3 regions of the Kitasatospora sp. NPDC052896 genome follow, and region 3 is predicted to be linked to each of the others. Evidence: riboswitches for the same ligand, from Rfam matches in the RefSeq annotation. Region 3 holds a riboswitch; each other region holds the start of a gene.
The links. A riboswitch is a leader RNA that binds a small molecule or an ion and turns the genes downstream of it on or off. The one in region 3 is predicted to bind cobalamin.
Positions count from the first base shown of each region.

Region 1: it holds a riboswitch for cobalamin, as region 3 does, so the genes downstream of both, ACIGXM_RS34440 (HoxN/HupN/NixA family nickel/cobalt transporter) here and ACIGXM_RS07035 (ribonucleoside-diphosphate reductase subunit alpha) in region 3, are expected to answer to the same signal.
Region 2: it holds a riboswitch for cobalamin, as region 3 does, so the genes downstream of both, ACIGXM_RS25740 (CoA-acylating methylmalonate-semialdehyde dehydrogenase) here and ACIGXM_RS07035 (ribonucleoside-diphosphate reductase subunit alpha) in region 3, are expected to answer to the same signal.

Region 1 is NZ_JBITZU010000033.1:24,000-31,433, forward strand. Features, by position in the region: gene ACIGXM_RS34425 (ABC transporter ATP-binding protein) at 1-327, shown strand, start outside; gene ACIGXM_RS34430 (ABC transporter substrate-binding protein) at 426-1,442, shown strand; gene ACIGXM_RS34435 ((2Fe-2S) ferredoxin domain-containing protein) at 1,439-1,879, shown strand; cobalamin riboswitch at 2,115-2,252, shown strand; gene ACIGXM_RS34440 (HoxN/HupN/NixA family nickel/cobalt transporter) at 2,338-3,462, shown strand; gene cobF (precorrin-6A synthase (deacetylating)) at 3,590-4,354, shown strand; gene ACIGXM_RS34450 (hypothetical protein) at 4,843-5,199, opposite strand; gene ACIGXM_RS34455 (exonuclease domain-containing protein) at 5,561-6,133, shown strand; gene ACIGXM_RS34460 (beta-propeller fold lactonase family protein) at 7,144-7,434, shown strand, end outside.
Region 2 is NZ_JBITZU010000015.1:62,927-70,360, reverse strand. Features, by position in the region: gene ACIGXM_RS25760 (SpoIIE family protein phosphatase) at 1-2,646, opposite strand, end outside; partial or broken gene ACIGXM_RS25755 (IS5/IS1182 family transposase) at 2,863-3,197, shown strand; gene ACIGXM_RS25750 (DJ-1/PfpI family protein) at 3,453-4,151, shown strand; gene ACIGXM_RS25745 (DUF5134 domain-containing protein) at 4,436-5,032, opposite strand; cobalamin riboswitch at 5,341-5,533, shown strand; gene ACIGXM_RS25740 (CoA-acylating methylmalonate-semialdehyde dehydrogenase) at 5,744-7,243, shown strand; gene ACIGXM_RS25735 (acyl-CoA dehydrogenase family protein) at 7,240-7,434, shown strand, end outside.
Region 3 is NZ_JBITZU010000002.1:196,061-203,494, forward strand. Features, by position in the region: gene ACIGXM_RS07025 (GNAT family N-acetyltransferase) at 1-242, shown strand, start outside; gene ACIGXM_RS07030 (hypothetical protein) at 256-1,065, opposite strand; cobalamin riboswitch at 1,254-1,395, shown strand; gene ACIGXM_RS07035 (ribonucleoside-diphosphate reductase subunit alpha) at 1,588-3,981, shown strand; gene ACIGXM_RS07040 (ribonucleotide-diphosphate reductase subunit beta) at 4,044-5,000, shown strand; gene ACIGXM_RS07045 (glycoside hydrolase domain-containing protein) at 5,088-7,076, opposite strand; gene def (peptide deformylase) at 7,236-7,434, opposite strand, start outside.

The DNA of each region.
Region 1 (7,434 bases), on a different contig from region 3:
CTCGACATCCGCTACCAGGTGGAGGTCCTGGAGCTGGTCGCCGGACTCGGCGTCACGGTCCTGGCCGCGCTGCACGACCTGAGCCTGGCCGCGCTGTTCTGCGACAGTGTCCACCTCCTGGCCCGGGGACGGATCATCGCCGGCGGCCCGCCCGCGCAGGTGATCACCACGGACCTGGTGCGGCTCGCCTACGGCGCGGACGTCCTGATCGTCGATCACCCCGAGACCGGGACCCCACACCTCATCCCGCGCCGCTCCCGCCGGCCGCACCCCATCCCCCCGGCCATCGAGCCCCCGCTCAACTCCAAGCCCGGGCAAGCCCCCTGACCGAAAGGCACACCATGGCCCAGCCCCGTGCTCCCCGCCCCCGTCGCTCCCCCGTCCGAACGCGCCTCCCGCGAGCGGCCGCTCTCGCCGCGTCGGCCGTGGTGCTCAGCGGTGTCCTCACCGGCTGCGGCGGCCCCGCCACCACGGGGGACGCCGCCCGGTCCACAACTCCCGCCGCCCCGGGTGACGGTGGCTACCCCGTCACGGTGACCAACTGCGGCACCCGGATCACCTTCACCAAGGCACCCACCCGTGCCGTGTCCAACGACATCAACACCACCGAGGACATGCTCGCCCTGGGCCTGGAGTCGCACATGGTCGGCGACTTCGGCGTCAACGGCGACGGCCCGGACGGCAAGCCCGTTCCGCAGCAGTACCAGACGGCCTTCCGCACGGTCCCCAGCATCTCCCCGTCCTACTTCACCCTCGAACCGCTGGTCGGCCTCCACCCGGACTTCCTGTTCGCCGGCTGGAACTACGGCCTGCACACCGGGACCGACCTCACCCCCGACGGCCTGGCCAAATTCGGCATCAAGACCCTCGCCCTCACCGAGTCCTGCGCCCACGTCCAGAGCGGAACCGGCTCCGTGAGCATCGACGACACCTACCGCGACCTCACCAACCTCGGCCAGATCTTCGGCACGCAGACCAGAGCCCGGCAGCTGGTCGACTCCATGAAGGCCGAGGTGACCGCGGCGCAGGCCAAGACGACCGGACTGGCCCCGGTCCGGGTCTTCGACTACGACAGCGGCCAGTCCGCACCGTTCACCGCGGGCGGGCTCGCCATGCCCGACGCCCTGATCCGACTGGGCGGCGGCACCAACGTCTTCGCCGGCCTCGAGCAGAGCTGGACCTCGGTCTCCTGGGAACAGGTCGCGGCCGCCGACCCGCAGTGCATCGTCATCAACGACTACGGCACCCCCACCGCCGAGCAGAAGCAGCAGTTCCTGGAGAGCAGCCCGATCACCCGGAACCTGACCGCGGTCAGGAACCACTGCTTCCTGACCCTGAGCTACGACCAGGTCACCCCCGGGCCCCGCAACGCGGAGGCCGTCACCGCCATCGCCCGCTGGCTCCACCCGGACGCCTTCGGCCTGCCCACCGACGGCGCATGAGCACCGGCGCCCCGGACCCCCGCACCCCGCCGACCGTGGACATCGTGCTGTGCCGGGGGTGCTGCTGTGGAAACGCCGCCAAGCGCCCCGACGTCGACCACGAAGCCCAGTTGGCCGCACTCTCCGCGACAGCCGACAGCCTCGCCCACGTCAGACTGCGCACCACGGACTGCCTGGGACCGTGCGAGCAGGCCAACGTCGTCGTGGTCCGCAGCCACGCGCGGCAACCCGACGGCCGGCGGAGCCGGCCCCTGTGGCTCGGCGGGCTGACCTCCGCGGACGACACCGCCGCCCTGTGCGAGTGGCTCCGACAGCCCGCCGCCGAGGCGGACCCGGCCACGCCACAAGCGCTCCCCCCAGGGCTCCAGGCGCTACGGATCCCGGCCCGCGGTCCCGACATCGCGGCTCGCGGCTCGTCGCGTGGGGGCGGCGAGTGACGTCGGACAGTGCGTCGGCGGAGGGCCGGAGTGTGCGCGCCGGCCCTCGTGCCTGGCCCCCATCAGGCCGCCGAAGTCACCCGCCCGGAAGCAGTGCTGACACCTCGCCACCGCGGTGCCCGTGACGATCGGTGTCTCCTCCGGCACCGGCGGGGTCCCATCCGGTGCCGGCCCCGCTCGTAGAGTTTGTCCGGCTCTTGACCTGCGCGAGCTTGAAGATGAACGAACCGCCTCACTAGGCTGGCCAGGTTGCAGCCGCCTGCTGTGACAGCGCGCCAGCAGCGAAGTCCGGTGTGAACCCGGCACTGTCCCGCAACGGTGATGCCCCTCACGGGGACGAGCCCGGTCGCCTGCCGTCGCGCCACGGATTCCCGCCTCGACGGAAGGACGGACCGCCCGGCCCCCGTGGGCCGACTCGGGTGCCGCCCTGCCCGGCGAGCATCCCGAGGAGGATGCCCATGAACACCCCGGCAACCCGGTTCAGATCGATCCGCGACGCGCTCCACCCCTCCGAGTGGGGACGCCTGGGCATGATGGCCCTGGTCATCCTCGCCCTCAACGGCTTCGGCTGGGGAATCTTCGTCCTCACCGTGCTGCCCCACCACTTCCACTACGACGGCCTCGGCGTCGGCATCGGCGTCGCCTTCACCGCCTGGACCCTGGGCGCGCGCCACGCCTTCGACGCCGACCACATCTCCGCCATCGACAACGTCACCCGCAAACTGATGGCCGACAAGAAGCGTCCGCTCGGCACCGGCTTCTTCTTCGCCATCGGCCACTCCACCATCATCTGTGTGGTCGGCATCGGCATCACCATCGCGGCCAAGGCCGTCTTCGGCGCGATGGTCGACCCCAACTCGACCTACGAGACCGTCGGCGGCGTGATCGGCACGGTCACCTCCGCCAGCTTCCTCTACCTCATCGCGCTGCTCAACCTCATCGTGCTGGCCGGCATCGCCAAGGTCTTCCGCTCGATGCGCCAGGGCACCTTCGACGAGGAGGAGCTCGAACGGCAGCTCCAGGCCCGCGGGTTGATGTGGCGCTTCTTCGGCCGCTTCATGCGCTCGATCAACCACACCTGGCAGATGTTCTTCGTCGGCCTGATCTTCGGCATCGGCTTCGACACCGCCACCGAGGTCGTGCTGCTCGCCGCCACCGCCTACGCCGCCACCGCCGGCCTGCCCTTCTACGCCGTCCTCGCGCTGCCCCTGCTCTTCGCCGGCGGCATGACGCTCTTCGACACCCTGGACGGCTGCTTCATGAACTTCGCCTACGGCTGGGCCTTCGCCAACCCGGTCCGCAAGGTGTACTACAACCTCGTCATCACCGGCCTGTCCATCGCCGCCGCCTTCCTGATCGGCACCATCGAGCTGCTCGGCGTCCTCACCTCCGAGCTCCACCTCAGCGGCCCGTTCTGGGACTTCATGGCGAACTTCGACATCAACAAGGCCGGCTTCGCCATCGCCGGACTCTTCGCCCTGACCTGGGTCGTCGCCCTGCTCTACTGGCGCTTCGGCAAGGTCGAGGCCCGCTGGACCACCCCGGCCGCCGCCTCGGCCGTGGAGGCCGAGGAACCGGCGTAACAGCACGTCCGTACGGGCCCGGCACGGGGTTCCACCGGCACACCGGCACACCGGCTCGCCGGCCCGCCCGGCCACGGACCACGGGCCGGCCGAGCTCCGGCGGGTGGGACCAGGCAGAATCCAGGTCATGCAGCACATCCTCATCATCGGCATCGGTGCGGGCGACCCCGACCACCTGACCCTGCAGGCGGTCAAGGCCATCGCCCGCACCGACGTCTTCTTCGTCCTCGACAAGAACGAGCAGCGCCAGGACCTCATCCGGCTGCGCCGGCAACTGCTCGACGAACACGCCCGGCCCGGCCACCAGGTGGTCGAGACCCCGGACGCCGAACGGGACCGCGGCGCGCCGGCCTACGCGGCCGCGGTGGACGACTGGCGCCACCGCCGCGCCGACCTGGTCGACCGGCTGATCGCCGAACACCTGGGTCCCGACCAGACGGGCGCGTTCCTGGTGTGGGGCGACCCGAGCCTGTACGACAGCGTGATCGCGGTGGTGGAGGAGGTCCTGGCCCGCAGGGACGCCCCGGACCTCTTCGAGTACGAGGTGATCCCGGGGATCAGCAGCATCTCGGTCCTGGCCGCCCGGCACCGCACCACCCTCACCCGGGTCGGCCGCCCGTTCCAGGTCACCACCGGCCGACGGCTCGCCGAGGGCTTCCCGGAGGGCGTGGACGACGTGGTGGTCATGCTGGACGGGCAGGCCGCCTTCGCCGAGATCGACCCCGCCGGACTCGACATCCACTACGGCGCCTATCTCGGCACGCCCGACGAGGTGTTGCTCTCCGGTCCGCTCGCCGAGACCGCGCCGCGCGTCCTCAAGGCGCGCAAGGCGGCCCGCGACCGCAAGGGCTGGCTGATGGACACCTACCTGCTGCGCCGCTCGGAGCGCTGACGCACCTCGGCCCGCCGTCCGGACCGGGCGGCGGGCCCCACCCGGCCTCGAACTTCACCACTTCGGCCGGGTCCCCGGAACCATCTGACGGACCGGCTTGAGTTGGGGGCGCGCCTGGCCCGGTGGTGCCCGTCGGTGACCGCCCACCTGACACCTCCGCACGTCCACGGAGATCACTCACGGAACTGCGGCCGGCGCCGGAGCCAAGCGGTCGGCGCGGATTCGAGGAGCACCACCAAGCCTTCCAGCTGTCGCGGAGACGGCTACAACTGGGGCGGCTACGCCGCCACGGGCATGATCTTCCGGCTCCGTACCGGGTCCCATCCCGGGCGGTCGACCACCCCGGATCTCGGTCCGGGGTGGTCGAGGGCGTGGACCGCGACGTGGAACGTGGACGGGGACGATGCCCGCGGCGCGGGCGGGGTACCGGGCTCGGGACTTCTCCACGCGTGGGGTGGCCGACTGCGCGCAGCCGGCTCCCGGCCTTCCTAGCGGAGGTGGGCGGTAGCGCTGGCGGCCGCCGGGGCGGTGCACTGAATCTCGACTTCGGAGTTCCAACGCACGGGCTCCCCCGCCGCGACGGTCGGCCAGAGCCACCGGCCGATCGTGGTGCACTCACTCGACGGGTAGCCTGCGGCGTTCGCCCCGCCGTACACGGCGGTCGTCGCGTTGTTGAGCGCGACGGCCTGGGAGTAGAAGGCCCAACCGGTGGCGTAGAAGTCCTGTGTGGACCCGGGAGCGGCCTGCTGGGGAGTGACCGCCTGCGCGGACGCCGGGGTGAGTCCGACCAGGAGGAGCGCGCCGGCCGCGAGCGTGGTACCAAGGACACGGTTGATCATCAGCATGGGTGGATCCCTTCCAGATGACGGTCTGTGCGGCAGGTACATTGGCAGCCGGGGTGCCGGTTTGTCGTCAGCGGCTACCCGCCGAGCGGCTCTTTGGCGTGATCCAACTCCACTTTGGCGCACGCCCGTTGTAGCCGGCGTCGACGGGACCGCGTCGGCCGGCAGGCCCGCCGGCACGGCTGTCGAAGCGGGCGGGAGGGCTTTTGGGCACCACCTGCGGCGCGGGCCACCGTGTCCGGCTCCGAGTGGCGAACCTCGCCTCGTCCGGGAACCCGACCCGCCCGACCGCACCGCCGTCGCCCCGCACCCTCGCGGGCAAAATCAGGTGCCCGGGCCGCCGCTCCCCCCTACGCTTCCCGCTGTGGACAGCACCGGGGCCGAGCGCCTCCTGAACGTCGTGGACGTCGAAGCCACCTGCTGGGCAGGCGACCAACCGCCGGGCGCGGTCAGCGAGATCATCGAGATCGGGCTGACCGTCGTCGACCTGGCCGCCGGGGAGCGCCTCGCCCGCCATCGGATCCTGGTGCGGCCCGCCCAGTCCACGGTCAGCGAGTTCTGCACGGAGCTGACCGGCCTCACCCAGCACGAGGTGGACGGAGGGGTCAGCTTCGCCGAGGCGTGCCGGCTGCTGGCAGCCGACCACCACGCCGGATCCCACCCGTGGGCCAGTTGGGGCGAGTACGACCGCCACCAGTTCACCCGGCAGTGCCAGGCCACCCGGACGCCCTATCCCTTCGGCCGACACCACACCAACGCCAAGGCGGCCTTCACCGAGGCGTACGGCCTGCGCAAACGCCCCGGCATGGCGCAGGCCCTGAAGATCGCCGGGCGCCGACTCGAAGGCCGTCACCACCGCGGCGAGGACGACGCCTGGAACATCGCCGCCCTCGTTCTCCACCTGTCCGAGCGGGGCGCCTGGCCGGATCCGTCCTGACCACGCCAGGGATCCCTCCGTACGCGAAGGCCGGACAGCGGATCGCGGCGGGGAAGCATCAAGACGGACTTCCAGGACTGGTACCCGGACCACCGCATACTCCTTGGCCAGCCGCGTGTCAACTGCGCGCTGCAGCCAGGCACTTGTCGTACGGGTCCATGATGTCGCCCTTGCCGTCGTCCTCGACCCACGTCATCGGTGCGGCGTCCAGGCACGCGAATACCGTCGCGATCACCCGCGCAGGCGCTCGAGTCCGTGCCGCTCACCGCAGCGTCCATCCGCGCCTTGGCCAGCGGTAGCTGGTCGTCCTGGAACCACAGCCGCTTTCCGAGTCAACCGGCGAACCGGCCGCACGGCACCCCTCCGGCCAGTGACCGGCTCTTCCCCGGGCGCCGAGCCGGGTAGCCGATGGACCCCGCGAGCCTCGGCAGGTGGCTCACCGTCGCGGGCATTCCCACTCTCCACGGCCGGACCGCGACCCCGCAACAGCTCGTCCTTCAAACCCCGCCCCCGGTTGTCGCCGGGATGCTCGACTACCACTCCGTCCACACCGAGGCCGTTGCCGCTCAAGCGGGAGGAACCTGGAAGAAGTCCGCCCCCGGTGACCACACACCGTGACCCCATGAGCCGTCAGGCCCAGGAACACCGGTGACTCGATCAGAGACTCCTACCAGTGTGGAGCGACCCCACCCACGGGCCGGATCACGCGGATGGAAAGTGTCGAACCATCATATTCCTTGCAAATGTGTCTACTCTGACGGCGCGGTGGGCTGTGGCCCACCGAGGTCCTGTCAGCGCGGTGGCGAAACCGCCCCGACCGGTAAGGGCGAAGACGCGCCGGTGATGAGACACGAAAACACGCGGCCCGGGCACGGCCCACGGCCGTGGGTCCGGGCGGTGGCCGTGGTGGGGCCGGCTCTGTCGGCCGCGTGCGCCGTCGTCGTGCGGGCCGTTCCGGCCCCGGGGCCTGCGTCGCCACCCTTCCGGTTCTTCGAGCGAGAGGTACGGCGATGCTGAATCTTGGGAAACGACGCCTGCCCGGCCCGGCACGACACGATACGGGCCCGGGCCGGGCCCTGCGATGGGAGACGTGGGTACGCGCCCTGACGGCGGGGCTGATTGTGCTGGGGGCCGTGGCGCTGCCGGTGACGGCGGCCGTCCCGGCCCACGCTGCGACGTCGGGGACCTTCGTCTACGTCGCCAACTTCACCACGAACAACGTGTCGGTGATCAACGCGGCGACCAACACCGTCACCGCCACCATCCCCGTCGGCACCAACCCCTTCTGGGTGGCGGTCACC
Region 2 (7,434 bases), on a different contig from region 3:
GATGATCTTGCCTTGGGGGGAGTACCTGGTGCCCCAGCGCCTGGTGAGCTGGGACACCAGGAACAGCCCGCGGCCGCCCTCGTCCATGGTCGCCGCGTACTTCAGGTGCGGTGAGATGTTGCTGCCGTCGGACACCTCGCAGATCAGGCTCCGGTCGCGCAGTAGCCGTACCCGCACCGGCGCCGAGCCGTAGCGGATGGCGTTGGTGACCAGCTCGCTGAGCACCAGCTCGGTGGCGAAGGTCAGATCGGTCAGTCCCCAGGCGTCCAGCGTCGCGGTGCTCCAGTCGCGGATGTCGGCGACGGCGGCCGGGTCGGACGCCACCTCCTGGTCGGCGACCCGCTCCGGGCCGAGCACCCGGGTCTTCGCGATCAGCAGCGCCACGTCGTCCTGTGGATGTTCCGGCAGCAGGGCGTCGAGTACGGCCTGGCAGTTCTCCTCGGGCTCCCGGCCGCGCCCGGAGAGCGCCGCGCGCAGCAGTTCCATGCCGACGTCGAAGTCCCGGGTGCGCTCCTCGATCAGCCCGTCGGTGTAGAGCACGATCTGGGTGCCCTCGGCCAGCCGCACCTGCGCCGTCTCGAACGGCATCCCGCCCGCCCCCAGCGGCGGGCCGGTCGGCAGCTCCGGGAACGCCACGTGGCCGTCCGGATCGACCAGTGCGGGCGGGGGGTGACCGGCGGTCGCGAAGGTGCAGAGCTGGGAGATCGGGTCGTAGATCGCGTACAGACAGGTGGCGCCGGTGACACCGATGCCGGTGGTGCTGTCGGTCTCCTCCTGGTCGATGCGGTTCACCAGCTCGTCCAGGTAGCCGAGCAGCTCGTCCGGCGGGACGTCGAGGGCGGAGAAGTTGTGCACGGCGGTGCGCAGCCGGCCCATCGTGGCGGCCGCGTGCAGCCCGTGGCCGACCACGTCGCCCACCACCAGCGCGACCCGACTGCCGGGCAGCGGGATCACGTCGAACCAGTCGCCGCTGACTCCGGACTGTGCGGGCAGGTAGCGGTGTGCGACCTCGAGGGCGCTCTGGTCCGGCAGGGCGCGCGGCAGCAAGCTGCGCTGCAGGGTCACGGCCATGGTGTGCTCGCGGGTGTACCGGCGGGCGTTGTCGATGCTCAGCGCGGCCCGCGCCACCAGCTCCTCGGCCAGCGAGCGGTCCTCGTCGTCGAACGGCTCGGGCCTCTGCGACCGCCAGAAGGCCACGACGCCCAGGATGATGCCACGGGCCTTCAACGGCGTGGTGATGAGCGAGTGGACGCCGTACTCGACGACCCGCGCCGTCACGGCCGCCTCCTGGGCCAGCCAGCCCTCGGCGACGGACAGGTCCGGCACCACCTGCGACCGGCCGCTGTCGAAGCCCTGGGCCTGTGGGGTGGAGGGGATGAAGGAGCCCAACCTGCCGCGCGGGTAGAACGGGTGGTCCTCGCGGATGCCGTGGACGGTGATACGACGCAGGTTGACGGCACCGCCGCCGGGCTCGTCGCCGTGCAGCACGGGGTCGGCGAGGTCCACGGTGACGAAGTCCGCGAAGCCGGGGACCGCGACCAGTGCCAGCTCCTCGGCCGTCCGCTCGACGTCGAGCGTCGTCCCGATGCCGACGCCCGCCTCGTAGAGCAGGGCCAGCCGCTTGCCGGCCACCTCGGCCCTGCCGGACAGCGCGAGCAGTTCCGTGGAGTCGCGGATCGTGGCGACCGTGCCCATGCTGCGGCTGCGGGGGTCGGTCGGCCGTTGGTTCACCGCGACCAGCCGGCCGCCGGCGCGGTGCAACTCGTCCGTGACCACCCGGCCCGACAGCAGCAGCTCGGTGGTGTCCGGGTCGAGGCCCCGCAGTTCGTCCAGGTGCCGGCCCTCGGCGTTGGGCGGCAGGCCCAGCAGGTCGCGTGCCTCGTCGTTCGCCAGCAGCAGCTGCCCGTCCTGCCCGACGATGACCACGCCCTCGCGGACCGCGTGCAGGACGGCGTTGTGGTGCTCGTACATGCGGGCGAGTTCGACGGGGTCCAGGCCGTGCGTCTGGCGCTTCAGCCGCCGGGTGGTCAGGGCGGTACAAACCGTGGCCACCCCGACCGCGGCGGCGCCGGTGCCCAGGATGAGCGGCAGCTGCCGGTTGCCGGCGGCGGTGACGTTGTGGACCTTGAGCCCGGCCGACACCAGGCCCACGACCGATCCGTCGGGAGCGTCGATCGGCACGGTCGCCTGGACCTCGTGGCCGAGCGGGCCGTGCACGCTCTCGGTGTAGACGTGCCCGGCCAGGGAGGGGCCGATGGTCCCGACGAAGCGCTTGCCGATCTCGCTCGGCAGCGGGTGGGTGTACCGGATCCCCTGGTCGTTCATGACCACGATGAAGTCGACGCCGGCCTGCTTGCGCGTGGCCTCCGTGATCGGCTGGAGGATCGCCGTGGGATCGGGCGACTTCAGCGTCTGGACGAGGCCCGGGGAATGCGCGAAGGTCTCCGCGACGGCCACCGACCGGTTCAGGGCCTCGGACTCGCTGTTCCGACGCGATTCGAGGGCCAGCGCGAGGATCGCCCCCAGGACGAGCACGAGCACGACCACGACTTCCAGCACGAAGACCTGTCCGGCAACGCTCCGTGGGAATTTCGCGGTCAGTGACTTCCAGGATACGATCCGCGATCGGTCGGTGTGTTCGACCATGCGTCATTTCTAACACCGCTGGTGCGTGAGCGGCGCGGGAACGTCGGCAGCCGCACCCGCCGCCTGCGGCCACCGGGCCGCTGCCCCGGCGGGCGCGGGGCCAGTCCAACGGGATCCTCTGGCGGTCCCGCACCGGCAGCGGCTGGCGCGATCCCCGGAGCGGTACAAGGCTTGGTCCACGCTCTGCTCCCGGTTCAGGAGCTGGGCCAAGGCCTGCCGCTCGCCTTCGTGCTCACCCCAGGACAGGCTGCGGACTGCCCACGGTTCCGGACCGTCCCGGCCAAGATCCGCGTTCCCGGACCCGCCGGCCGACCCGGACCCGGCCGGGCGCCACTGCCGCGGACAGGGCCTACTCCCCCAGGGCCGACCGGGACCGCCTACGCCGGTGCCGGATCAACGCGGTCATCCCGGAGAAGATCGACCAGCAGGCCAACCGCGGGAAGAAGGGCCCAGCCGGAGGTCGGCCCGTCGCCTTCGACCCGGAACGCTACAGACGGCGCGACACCGTTGAACGCTGCCTCCGGAAGACCAGGACCTGGCGGGGCCTGGCCCCGGGGTCCGAATCCCAAACAGTTCCTGGCAGCGGGGGATGCGTCGGGGCCGGCGGGAACTACGGGAACTATTCGCCCGGCCCAGCAGACTCATAAGGCAGCCAGCGCTGCTCCCGAAGGACGATGAGGGTCGCTCACGGGCTCCTCAAGGCCGCACGTTGGGTGGCCCGCAAGGGGTGTCCCACCGTGCCGTCCCCCGCTGAAGGCCGGCGCCGGCTTGGCAGGAGACCGAGCGAGTGATCAGGAGATGGGCCGATGGAACGCAGGAACCTGCTGAAAGTGTTGGCCACGACTGGCGGTCTCGCGTCGGTCGGGACCTTCGCGGCGCCCGCAGCGGCAGCGGAGGCCTCACCGACAGAGGAGACGGAGACGGTCCCTCTACGTGTTCAGATCCTCGTGTACGACGGGGCGGAGGAGCAGGACTTCATCGGGCCGCGTGACGTCTTCGGGCATGCCGCGCGGCTGGGTGGCCAGGTGGAGACGACACTGGTGCGGCTGTCGGCCCCTGGCGAGGTGACGTGCTTCTTCGGCACCAGGGTCACGGTGCCGACCGCGTGGGAGCCCACCGACACCGATCTTCTGATCGTGCCGGGTGGCGGTGACCAGCTGATCGACAATCCGGATGTCCACCGGAACCTTGTACGGGCACAGCAGGCCGGAGTCATCGTCGCCGGTGTCTGCACCGGCGTCATGGTGCTGTCCGCAGCAGGCTTGACCAAGGGTCGTCCGTGCACGACGCACCATCTCGCCAAGGCCGAGCTGGCCGCCCAGGGAGGCAAGGTGATCGACGCACGAGTCGTTGACGACGGGAACCTGGTGACCGCGGGCGGTGTCACCAGCGGAATCGACCTGGCACTCTGGATGGTCACCCGCGAGTGCGGATCATCCGTCGCCACCGGCGTCGAGTCCATCATGGAGTACGAGCAGCGCGGCGTCGTCTGGCGCAGCTCCTGATCGTCGTCGCACGGGAACCGCCTTGCCGAACTCGGCGTAGCCCAGCGGCGGCCCCGCAGGAACTTCGTCGGTGGCCCGCGTCGACCCGTCGGGGCGATGCGGGCCACCGACGTGCGCGAGGATCCGCCGGCCGGTCCAACCGGTCTCCTGTCGAGCAGGCCGCGGACGCCGGGAGTACGCGGGACGACGTCCTGAACGTGGAGGTCCAGGGCGTCGAGGGTGAGGTCGTCGCGGATGACAGCCGGGTCACGCAGCCGCTCGCGTCAACGATCGGCTGCGCTGGCCTACATCGCCAGCAGCATCGTGAACATGCCCACGCCCAGTACCAGATGACACGCCTCGGGCCACTGCGGCGACCACAGCACCCCGACTCCGCGGTACCGTCGGGCACCGGACGGGGCCACGGCGAAGTCGAACAGGCGGGTGCAGCTGACGACCACGCAGACACCGAAGAAGACCAGCAGCGCACCGGTGAGCCAGGCGGCACCCACCACAGGTGCCATGCCCGGCATCGCCGGCATGGCACCTGCCGCGTTCGCCATCCGCCCAGCCATGGAGACGGCCATGTAAACCATGGCCAGATGCCCGACCGCGTGCTCCAGATGGTGCCGGCGATGGCCCGCGGAGCGCACGGCGGCGGCCGCCGACCACAGGCCCGCCGGCACGAGAACGGCCACCCACAGGCCTTCGGGCAGGGCCACGCCGGTACCGACCGGGAGGGCCATCACCGCCATGCCCAGCCCCTTGAGTGCCGAGGACGCCTCCAACCGCCTCTCCTCACCGGCCAGTTGGGAGGCCAGGCGCCACCGGACCAGGCAGAGCAGCCCGGTCGCGGTCATCAACGGGACGAAGAGCCATGTCACCAGCTCGGGTTGTCGCATCCGTGTGCTCCCCCTTCCTTCGCACCACCCAGGGTGGAGGGTCGCGAGAGCCCGGAGCACGGGGGCACACTCCGCGCACGGAAGCGCAAGGGGCGTACGAGCAGCGCACGATGAGGCCGAGGAACGCATGCACAACCGCCACCCCGGGGCGGGGGAAAGCCGAGTTGGTTCGCTCTCCGAGGGAGCGTCTGCCGGGACCGCTACCGCCCCTCCCTCCCGGACCACTCCCCCACCCCGCCGCACCACCCGCGCCGCGCTGCTTCGGTCCCGACCGTTCCCGCCGGAAGAGGCGTGGCCCCTGGACTTACTAGGACGTCCAACTATATGGTCGTGACAGGTCCGCGGTGTCAGGGAAGCCGGTGTGAGTCCGGCACGGTCCCGCCACTGTGACCGGGGAGCTCGTCCTCGCAGGAGTCATGGCCACTGGCAGCCAGCCGGGAAGGCCCGAGGGCGGGCGGTGATCCGGGAGTCAGGATACCGGCCGCGGGTGGTTCGTGCTTTCCACGAGGATGGAGACGACACGCATGACTCCAGGGTGCCCGCGGTTCGCCGCCCCAACCCGTGCCGTGCAGAAAGCCCTTCGGGACAACAGGTCCTGACGGGTTCGTTCACCTCCTCCGCCGAGTCGGTCCCGCGCCGCACCACCGTGCGCCGGGCCGCCGGAGGAGGTCTCCATTCCTCCTCTCCCACCCCTGTCGAGAGAAGGAACCGATGGTCCGAGAACTGACCCATTTCATCGCCGGCAAGCGGATCCCCGGTGCCTCCGGGCGCTTCGGCGACGTCTACGACCCCAACACCGGGCGGGTCCAGGCCCGGGTACCGCTCGCGAGCCGCGCCGAGGTGGAGTCCGCGATCGCCGACGCCGAGCAGGCGCAGGTCGGCTGGGCCGCCTGGAACCCGCAGCGCCGGGCCCGGGTGCTGATGCGGTTCCTGCAGCTGGTCGAGCTGGAGAAGGACGAGATCGCCCGGCTGCTCTCCGCCGAGCACGGCAAGACCGTCGCCGACGCCCACGGCGACCTGCAACGTGGGCTGGAGGTGGTGGAGTTCGCCGCCGGGATCCCACACCTGCTGAAGGGCGAGTACAGCGACAACGCCGGCAGCGGCATAGACGTGTACTCGATGCGCCAGCCGCTGGGCGTGGTCGCCGGCATCACCCCGTTCAACTTCCCCGCGATGATCCCGCTCTGGAAGGCGGCACCCGCGCTCGCCTGCGGCAACGCCTTCGTCCTCAAGCCGTCCGAGCGGGACCCCTCGGTGCCGCTGCGGCTGGCCGAGCTCTTCCTGGAGGCGGGGCTCCCGGCCGGGGTGCTCAACGTGGTCAACGGCGACAAGGAGGCCGTCGACACCCTGCTGGAGGATCCGCGGGTGCAGGCGGTCGGGTTCGTCGGCTCCACGCCGATCGCCCAGTACGTCTACGCCACCGCCGCGGCCCACGGGAAACGGGCGCAGTGCTTCGGCGGGGCGAAGAACCACATGATCGTGATGCCGGACGCCGACCTCGATCAGGCCGCGGACGCGCTGATCGGCGCCGGGTACGGCTCGGCCGGCGAGCGCTGCATGGCGATCTCGGTCGCCGTCCCGGTGGGCGAGCAGACCGCCGACGCCCTGGTGGCCAAGCTGACCGAGCGGATCGCGGCCCTGAAGGTCGGCCGTTCGGACGACCCGGCCGCGGACTTCGGCCCGCTGGTCACCCGGCAGGCGCTGGACCGGGTCCGCGAGTACATCGGCCTCGGGGTCCAGGAGGGTGCCGAACTCGTCGTCGACGGCAGGGACTTCCGGCTCGAAGGCCACGAGGACGGCTACTTCCTCGGCGCCTCGCTGTTCGACCGGGTCACCCCGGACATGCGGATCCACCGCGAGGAGATCTTCGGCCCGGTGCTCTCGGTGGTGCGGGCGGCCGACTACGAGGAGGCGCTGCGCCTGCCCAGCGAGCACGAGTTCGGCAACGGGGTGGCCATCTTCACCCGGGACGGCGACACCGCCCGGGACTTCGCCCGCCGGGTGAACACCGGCATGGTCGGGGTGAACGTGCCGATCCCGGTCCCGATCGCCTACCACACCTTCGGCGGCTGGAAGCGCTCCGGTTTCGGCGACCTCAACCAGCACGGCCCGGACTCGATCCGCTTCTACACCCGCACCCGGACCATCACCTCGCGCTGGCCCTCGGGGGTCAAGGAGGGCGCGAGCTTCACCATCCCCACGATGGAGTGAGCAGCGTGCACGACCTGACGAAGGATCAACTCGCCATCGCGGAGACCACCCGGGCCTTCGCCGACGAGTACCTGGCCCCCGACGCGGTGGCCTGGGACCAGGCCAAGCACTTCCCGCTGGACGTCCTGCGCAAGGCGGCCGAGCTGGGCCTGGGCGGCGTCTACGTCCGCGAGGACGTCGGCGGCTCCGAA
Region 3 (7,434 bases):
GCGAGATCCGGATGCTGGCCGCCGCCGCGGCCTCGCGCGGCCGCGGGGTCGGCGAGGCCCTGGTGCGGGCCTGCGTCACCCGCAGCCGCGAACTCGGCCTGGCCGGCATGGCGTTCTCCACCCGCCCGGCGATGACCGCCGCCCACCGGATCTACGAGCGGGTCGGTTTCCGGCGCACTCCGGAGCGCGACTGGTGCGTCCGCCCGGGGGTCGACCTGTTGGTCTACAGCCTCGCCTTCTGACCGGCGCGCCCGGTCAGCCCGCCGCCGCCGCGCGTTGCAGCAGGCGGGTCCGCAGGTACGCGTCGAAGGCCGGCGCGGCGGCCGTGGCGGTGGCGTCCTGCGCCGCGCCGCCCGGCTTCACCGTGCCCTCGACCGTGAGATAGCCGTACCGGCCCAGCGTGCCGTGCGTGCCGGCACAGCCCGGACCGGTGCAGAACGACACCGCGCCCGGCGCGGCCAGGCCCTGGAGCTGCCCCTGGAAGCCGGCGAACGCGGCGTCGGCCTGGCTCCGGTGGTCGAAGACGGCGACTCCCAGGGTCACCACGCTGTCCCCCGTGGCGTAGCTGGCCCTGATCACCTGACGGCAGTCCTGGGCCGCGAGCAGGTTGCCCAGCCCACCGGTGGTGGCCTTCCAGCACGGCTCGGTGGCCACCTCGGCGGCCCGGGTCCAGGTGGCGCCGGCCACCGTGACGGTCGGCTCGGGGAACAGGCCGGCGGCGGAGAGCGGCGCGGTGTCGGTGGCGGCGTCCCAGAGCGGGGTTGTCGGGTCCGCCGACGCCGTCGAAGCCCCCGCGGCCACCACGGCCGCCGCCCGAGGCGCGGTCGGGGACCTCGCGAGCAGCACCGCCGCCCCGGCCCCGCCCAGCACCACGAGCACGCCCAGCACCCCCAGCAGCACCCGCAGCCGGCCCCGGCGACGAGCCTCGGCCGCCGAGCGGTCGGCCAGCGCGGTCCAGTACTCCACCGGAGCGGTGGCCACGACGGGCGGCGCGCCCGGCAGCACGCCGGGTGGCTCTCCCGGGTACCCGAAGCCCGCTCCCGAATCCCCCGCCCCTTCACTCACGGGCGACGATCCTATGACACCCCGGGAGCTGACACGCCGGGATCCCCGCCGACGCCCCCTCAGCCCGCCCGCACCGGGCCGTCCACCCGGCCCGGTAATCGATCCGTGTCCGAAGCGGTGGCTCACCAACCCGCCTCCGTCACCAGTCCGCCACGCCACGCCACACTACATGTGGGTGTTACATCCATCAGCCACCACTACATGTATGCTCGCTCTCGCTGTCGACGCAGGGGAACCCGGTGTGAGTCCGGGACTGCCCCGCAGCGGTGAGCGGGCGCCCCCACGAGGCGCCGGCGAGTCCGAGTACCTGCCGACGGTGTGCCACACGGCTTCCCCGCAGAGGCCTTGAAGCACGTCCAGCTTGTGTCCGGGCCTCGCGGGTGGGCCGGGGATGCCGCCGCAGCGCGCCGCCGGGTACGGGTGGCCGCGCCGAGCTCCCCTGCCCTGCCCCGGTCCGGTTCGTCCCACCGTCCGTCGCCGTCGCCAGGAGAGAGCGCCTTGACCACCGCTGCCTCAGCCACCCTGCCCGCCCAGGGAACCAGCACCGACCCCCTCGACCGGTCGGAGCCCGGCGCCGCGCTCCTCCGGACGCTGACGGACCGGAGCAGCGACCTCCCCCAGGTGGACCCCGGCCACGTCGCCGCCGCCGCACTGCGCGGCCGGCACGCCGGCTCCGACTTCGCGGAGCTGCGCGGGCTGGCCGTGGAGGCCGCCGCGTCGATGATCGCCGAGGACCCGCAGTACTCGAAGCTGGCCGCCCGACTGCTCGCCGAGGAGATCGCCGACGAGGCCGTCAGCCAGGGCGCGATCTCGTTCGCCGCCTCGATCGCCGTCGGCCACACCGAGGGCCTGATCGGCGACACCACCGCCGACTTCGTGGCCCGGCACGCCGCCGCGCTCGACGCGCTGATCGACCGCCGGGGCGACGACCGCTTCGAGTACTTCGGCCTGCGCACCGTGCAGTCCCGCTACCTGCTGCGCCACCCGATCACCCGCAAGGTGATCGAGACCCCGCAGCAGTTCATGCTCCGGGTCGCCTGCGGCCTGGCCGTCGGCGACAGCGCCGAGTCGGTCACCGAGGTGGCCGAGCTGTACCGGCTGATGAGCACGCTCTCCTACCTGCCGTCCTCGCCGACCCTGTTCAACTCCGGCACCCGGCACCCGCAGATGTCCTCCTGCTACCTGCTGGACTCGCCGCTGGACAACCTGGACTCGATCTACTCGCGTTACGCGCAGATCGCCCGGCTGTCCAAGCACGCCGGCGGCATCGGCCTGTCCTACTCCCGGATCCGCTCGCGCGGTTCGCTGATCCGCGGCACCAACGGCAAGTCCAACGGCATCGTCCCGTTCCTGCGCACCCTGGACTCCTCGGTCGCCGCGGTGAACCAGGGCGGCCGGCGCAAGGGCGCGGCCTGCGTCTACCTGGAGACCTGGCACGCCGACATCGAGGAGTTCCTCGAGCTGCGCGACAACACCGGCGAGGAGGCGCGCCGCACGCACAACCTCAACCTGGCGCACTGGATCCCGGACGAGTTCATGCGCCGGGTGAACGCCAACGCCGACTGGTCGCTCTTCTCCCCCGCCGACGTCCCCGAGCTGGTCGACCTGTGGGGCGAGGAGTTCGACGAGGCGTACCGGAAGGCCGAGGCCGCCGGCAAGGCGGTCCGCACCATCCCGGCTCAGACCCTGTACGCCCGGATGATGCGCACCCTCGCGCAGACCGGCAACGGCTGGATGACCTTCAAGGACGCGGCCAACCGCGCCGCCAACCAGACCGCGCTGCCCGGCCGGACGGTGCACTCCTCCAACCTCTGCACCGAGATCCTGGAGGTCACCGACGACTCGGAGACCGCGGTCTGCAACCTGGGTTCGGTCAACCTGGGTGCCCACGTGGCCGCCGGCGCCACCGCCGGTGACCTGCTGAACGCGATGGACTGGGACCGGCTGGACGCCACCGTGCGCACCGCGGTCACCTTCCTGGACCGGGTCATCGACATCAACTTCTACCCGACCACCGAGGCCGGTACCTCCAACTCCCGTTGGCGGCCGGTCGGTCTGGGCGTGATGGGCCTGCAGGACGTCTTCTTCCAGCTGCGGATCGACTTCGACTCGGCCGAGGCGAAGGAGCTCTCCACGCTGATCTCCGAGCGGATCATGCTGACCGCCTACGAGCGCTCCAGCGAGCTGGCCGAGCAGTTCGGGCAGCACCCCGCGTACGCCGAAACCCGGGCCGCCCGGGGCCAGTTGCACCTGGACCACTTCGCCGGCGCCACCCCGCGCTGGGCCGAGCGCTGGGCCGCCCTGCGGGCCCGGATCGCCACCACCGGCCTGCGCAACGCGCTGCTGCTGGCGATCGCCCCGACCGCGACCATCGCCTCCATCGCGGGCGTCTACGAGTGCATCGAGCCGCAGGTCTCCAACCTGTTCAAGCGGGAGACCCTGTCCGGCGAGTTCCTCCAGGTGAACCCTTACCTGGTACGGGAGTTGAAGGACCTCGGGGTCTGGGACCAGCAGACCCGGGACGCCCTGCGGGACGCCAACGGTTCGGTGCAGGAGCTCAACTGGCTGCCCGCCGAGGTCCGTTCGCGCTACCGGACGGCCTGGGAGCTGCCCCAGCGCGCGCTGATCGACCTGGCCGCCGCCCGCCAGCCGTACCTGGACCAGAGCCAGTCGCTCAACCTCTTCATGGCCGCGCCCACCATCGGCAAGCTCAGCTCGATGTACGCGTACGCCTGGAAGGTCGGTCTGAAGACCACCTACTACCTGCGGTCGCGGCCGGCCACCCGGATCGCGCAGGCCGCCACCGGCGCCGCGCGCCCCGCCGTCGTGATCCCCTCCCCCACCCTCACCCCGGAGCAGGAGGCCGCCATCGCCTGCTCCCTGGAGAACCCCGAGTCCTGCGAGGCCTGCCAGTGAGTACCACCCCCAACCGCCCGAAAAACCTGCTGGACCCGGGCTTCGAGCTGACCCTGCGCCCGATGCGCTACCCGTCGTTCTACGACCGCTACCGGGACGCCATCAAGAACACCTGGACCGTCGAGGAGGTGGACCTGCACTCCGACGTCGCCGACCTCGCCAAGCTGAGCGAGGGCGAGCGGCACCTGATCGGCCGGCTGGTCGCCTTCTTCGCCACCGGTGACTCGATCGTCGCCAACAACGTGGTGCTGAGCCTCTACAAGCACATCAACTCGCCCGAGGCCCGGCTCTACCTCTCCCGACAGCTGTTCGAGGAGGCGGTGCACGTCCAGTTCTACCTGACCCTGCTGGACACCTACCTGCCCGACCCGGACGACCGCGCGGCGGCCTTTGCGGCGGTGGAGAACATCCCCTCCATCCACCAGAAGGCGCAGTTCTGCTTCAAGTACATGAACGCGGTCGACCACATCGACTCGTTGCAGAGCAAGGAGGAGCGCCGTGCCTTCCTGCTCAACCTGATCTGCTTCGCCGCCTGCGTCGAGGGCCTGTTCTTCTACGGCGCCTTCGCGTACGTCTACTGGTTCCGCAGCCGCGGCCTGCTGCACGGCCTGGCCACCGGCACCAACTGGGTGTTCCGCGACGAGTCCATGCACATGGACTTCGCCTTCTCGGTGGTCGACACCGTGCGCGAGGAGGAGCCCGACCTCTTCGACGACGAGATGGCCAAGCAGGTCACCGAGATGCTGGAGGAGGCCGTCGAGGCCGAGCTGCAGTTCGCCCAGGACCTGTGCGGCGAGGGCCTGCCCGGCATGAACACCGAGTCCATGCGCCAGTACCTGGAGGCCGTCGCCGACCAGCGGCTGGCCCGCCTCGGCCTGCCGATCCGCTACGGCTCCAGCAACCCGTTCGGGTTCATGGAGCTGCAGAACGTCCAGGAGCTGACCAACTTCTTCGAGCGCCGGGTCTCCGCGTACCAGGTCGCCGTGGAGGGTTCGGTCTCCTTCGACGACGACTTCTGAGCAGGACGTCCCGGGAGGACCTCCGAACCGGCGGCAACGGCCGCCGTCCCCGAGCGGGTTCGCTCGGGGACGGCGGCCGTCCGGTGTTCAGCGCGCGGTGAGGTAGGTGTCGCTCTCCCAGAGCGCGCCACCGTTGCTCGGCCCGCCGCCCGCGCGGTAGACCACCAGGTTGCCGTCGTCCTGCATCACCGCGTAGGCCCCCGGGTGGCCCCAGGTGCCGCTCGCCCAGAGCGCGCCGCCGTTGTTCGGGCCGCCGCCCGCCTGGTAGACCACGAAGTTGCCGTCGCCCTGCTGGATCGCGTAGGCGCCGGGGTTCTCCTCGGTGTCGCTGGCCCACAGCACCGCGCCGTCCCGCCTGCGGTACATCACCAGGTTGCCGTCCGCCTGCATCATCAGCCGGGTCAGCGCGCCCTCGGTCCACTCGCCCGGGCCGAGCACCGTGCCGCCGGGCAGGACGGGCCAGACCTGGTACGTCCCCGAGTCCCACAGCGCGCCGCCACGGGTCGGACCGCCGCCGGGCGCGTAGACCACGAAGTTGCCGTCCGCCTGCACGGTGGCAAAGGAGCCGGGCCGGTAGGTGGCGCTGCTCCAGATCGGCGTGCCGTCGGGCCGGTAGACCACCAGGTTGCCGTCCCACTGCATCAACACGTGGGCGCCCGGGTTGCCCTGGGTGCCGGTGCTCCACATGGCCGGATCCGCCGCCGAGTCGCCGACCGCCGCGTAGGCGACCAGGTTGCCGTCGGCCTGCATGGTCACCGTCATCGTCGAACTGGAGACGCTCTGCCCGGCGTCCAGCCGCTGGCCGGGGGCCAGGTTGTTCGCGCCGGCGGGCGAGCCGACGTCCAGCGCGTCGCCGTCGATGTTCAGCCGGCTGCCGCCCCAGGTCTCGCTCACCCCGCCGGAGTACTGGTGGACCCGGCGGTCGTTCGGCCAGTAGCCCGGTCCGGGCAGGCCCATGGCGGCGGACGAGGTGGTCTGGTCGGCGTTCCAGGCCGCCGACCAGACCACGTCCGGCCGCGGGTAGCCGCTGTTGTCGTACTGCCCGGCGAGATCCCTGATCCCGCTGCCGGCGCTGGAGTAGACGCCCGCGCGGTAGCCCGCGGCGTGCAGCCCGTTGGTCCAGCCGGCCAGGTAGGCGAGCACCCGGGTGCTGTAGCCGGCCGGGCTGTAGGCCTCCAGGTCGGTGTAGAGCACCGAGCCCGGGCGGAAGCCCAGCCCGGCGGCCTTGTTGGCCGCGTCGGCGGCGGCGGCACCGCCCTGCTGGCCGGCGGCGGTCGGGTCGGCGTCGATCAGCACCGAGCCGATGGTGGCCTGCGGGCCGACGTAGACCGGCAGGAAGGTCCAGCCCTGGGCGGCCCGCGCGCCCACCCAGTCGGCGGTCAGGTTCGGTTGGGCACAGGCCCGCGAGGGGCCGCCGATGTAGATGCCGACCGAGCGGTACGGCGAGTGCCCGAGCCAGGCGGACATCGTCGTGGCGGACGGCGCGGCGCAGGTGTCGAACCCCTTGCCGATGGCGTCGGTGCCCGGCACGGCCGTGCTGCCCGGGGCCTGCGGCACGGCGGCGGGACGCGGCGGGCGCACCGGGGCGGCCTCGGTCAGCCGCGCGCCGGCCAGGATCCGGTTGACCCGCCGCGGGTCGGTTCCGTAACTGGCCGTCACCTGGAGGCCGGTGCCGCGCAGCTCGGCCCGCAGTTCGTGGTCCGCCGCCCCGGCCGCCAGCACCGGCGCGGGCAGTTCCCGGCCCGGCTCGACCACCGGCGCGGCCTCGCGCCCGGAGACCGACGCCGGGACCGGTTCGATCAGCAGGTTGTCGCCCCGGCCGGCCGGCAGGTGCGCCGGGCAGTCCTGCTCGGCGCCCGGGGTACCCAGGTAGACGGTGTGCCGGTCGAGCCGGACGCAGCTGTCCGGCTCCCGGCCCAGGTCGACCACCCGCCAGTCGGCCGGCACCCGCAACTGGTAACCCTGGTACTCCACCAGCCGGGTGGCGCCGTCGGCCCGGGCCCCGGCCGCGCCGGTGGAAAGCGAGGCCGCCGCCACGATGGTGGCGGCGGCGATACCGGTCAGTCGTCTCCGCACGGCACGTCCCCCTGGGGATACGATCGGTGACTAGCCATCAACGGATCGTATGCAGGGTTCTTACGCCCTCCGGGGTACGCCACTCCGCGCCGTCCCCCGAATGCGCCGACGCGGCCGCCCCGCCGAGCGGGATGACCGCGGATTCCAGCCGACGACGTGTCAGTCGTTCGGGACCGTGGCGTACTTCGCGGTGCCCTCGGCCATCTGCCGCAGCGCGTCCTTGCGGTCGCGCTTGGAGAGCCGGTCGATGTAGAGGTAGCCGTGCAGGTGGTCGGTCTCGTGCTGCAGGCAGCGGGCGAAGAAGCCGGTGCCCTCGACCCGGATCGGGTTGCCGTCCTTGTCCTGGCCGGTGACCGCG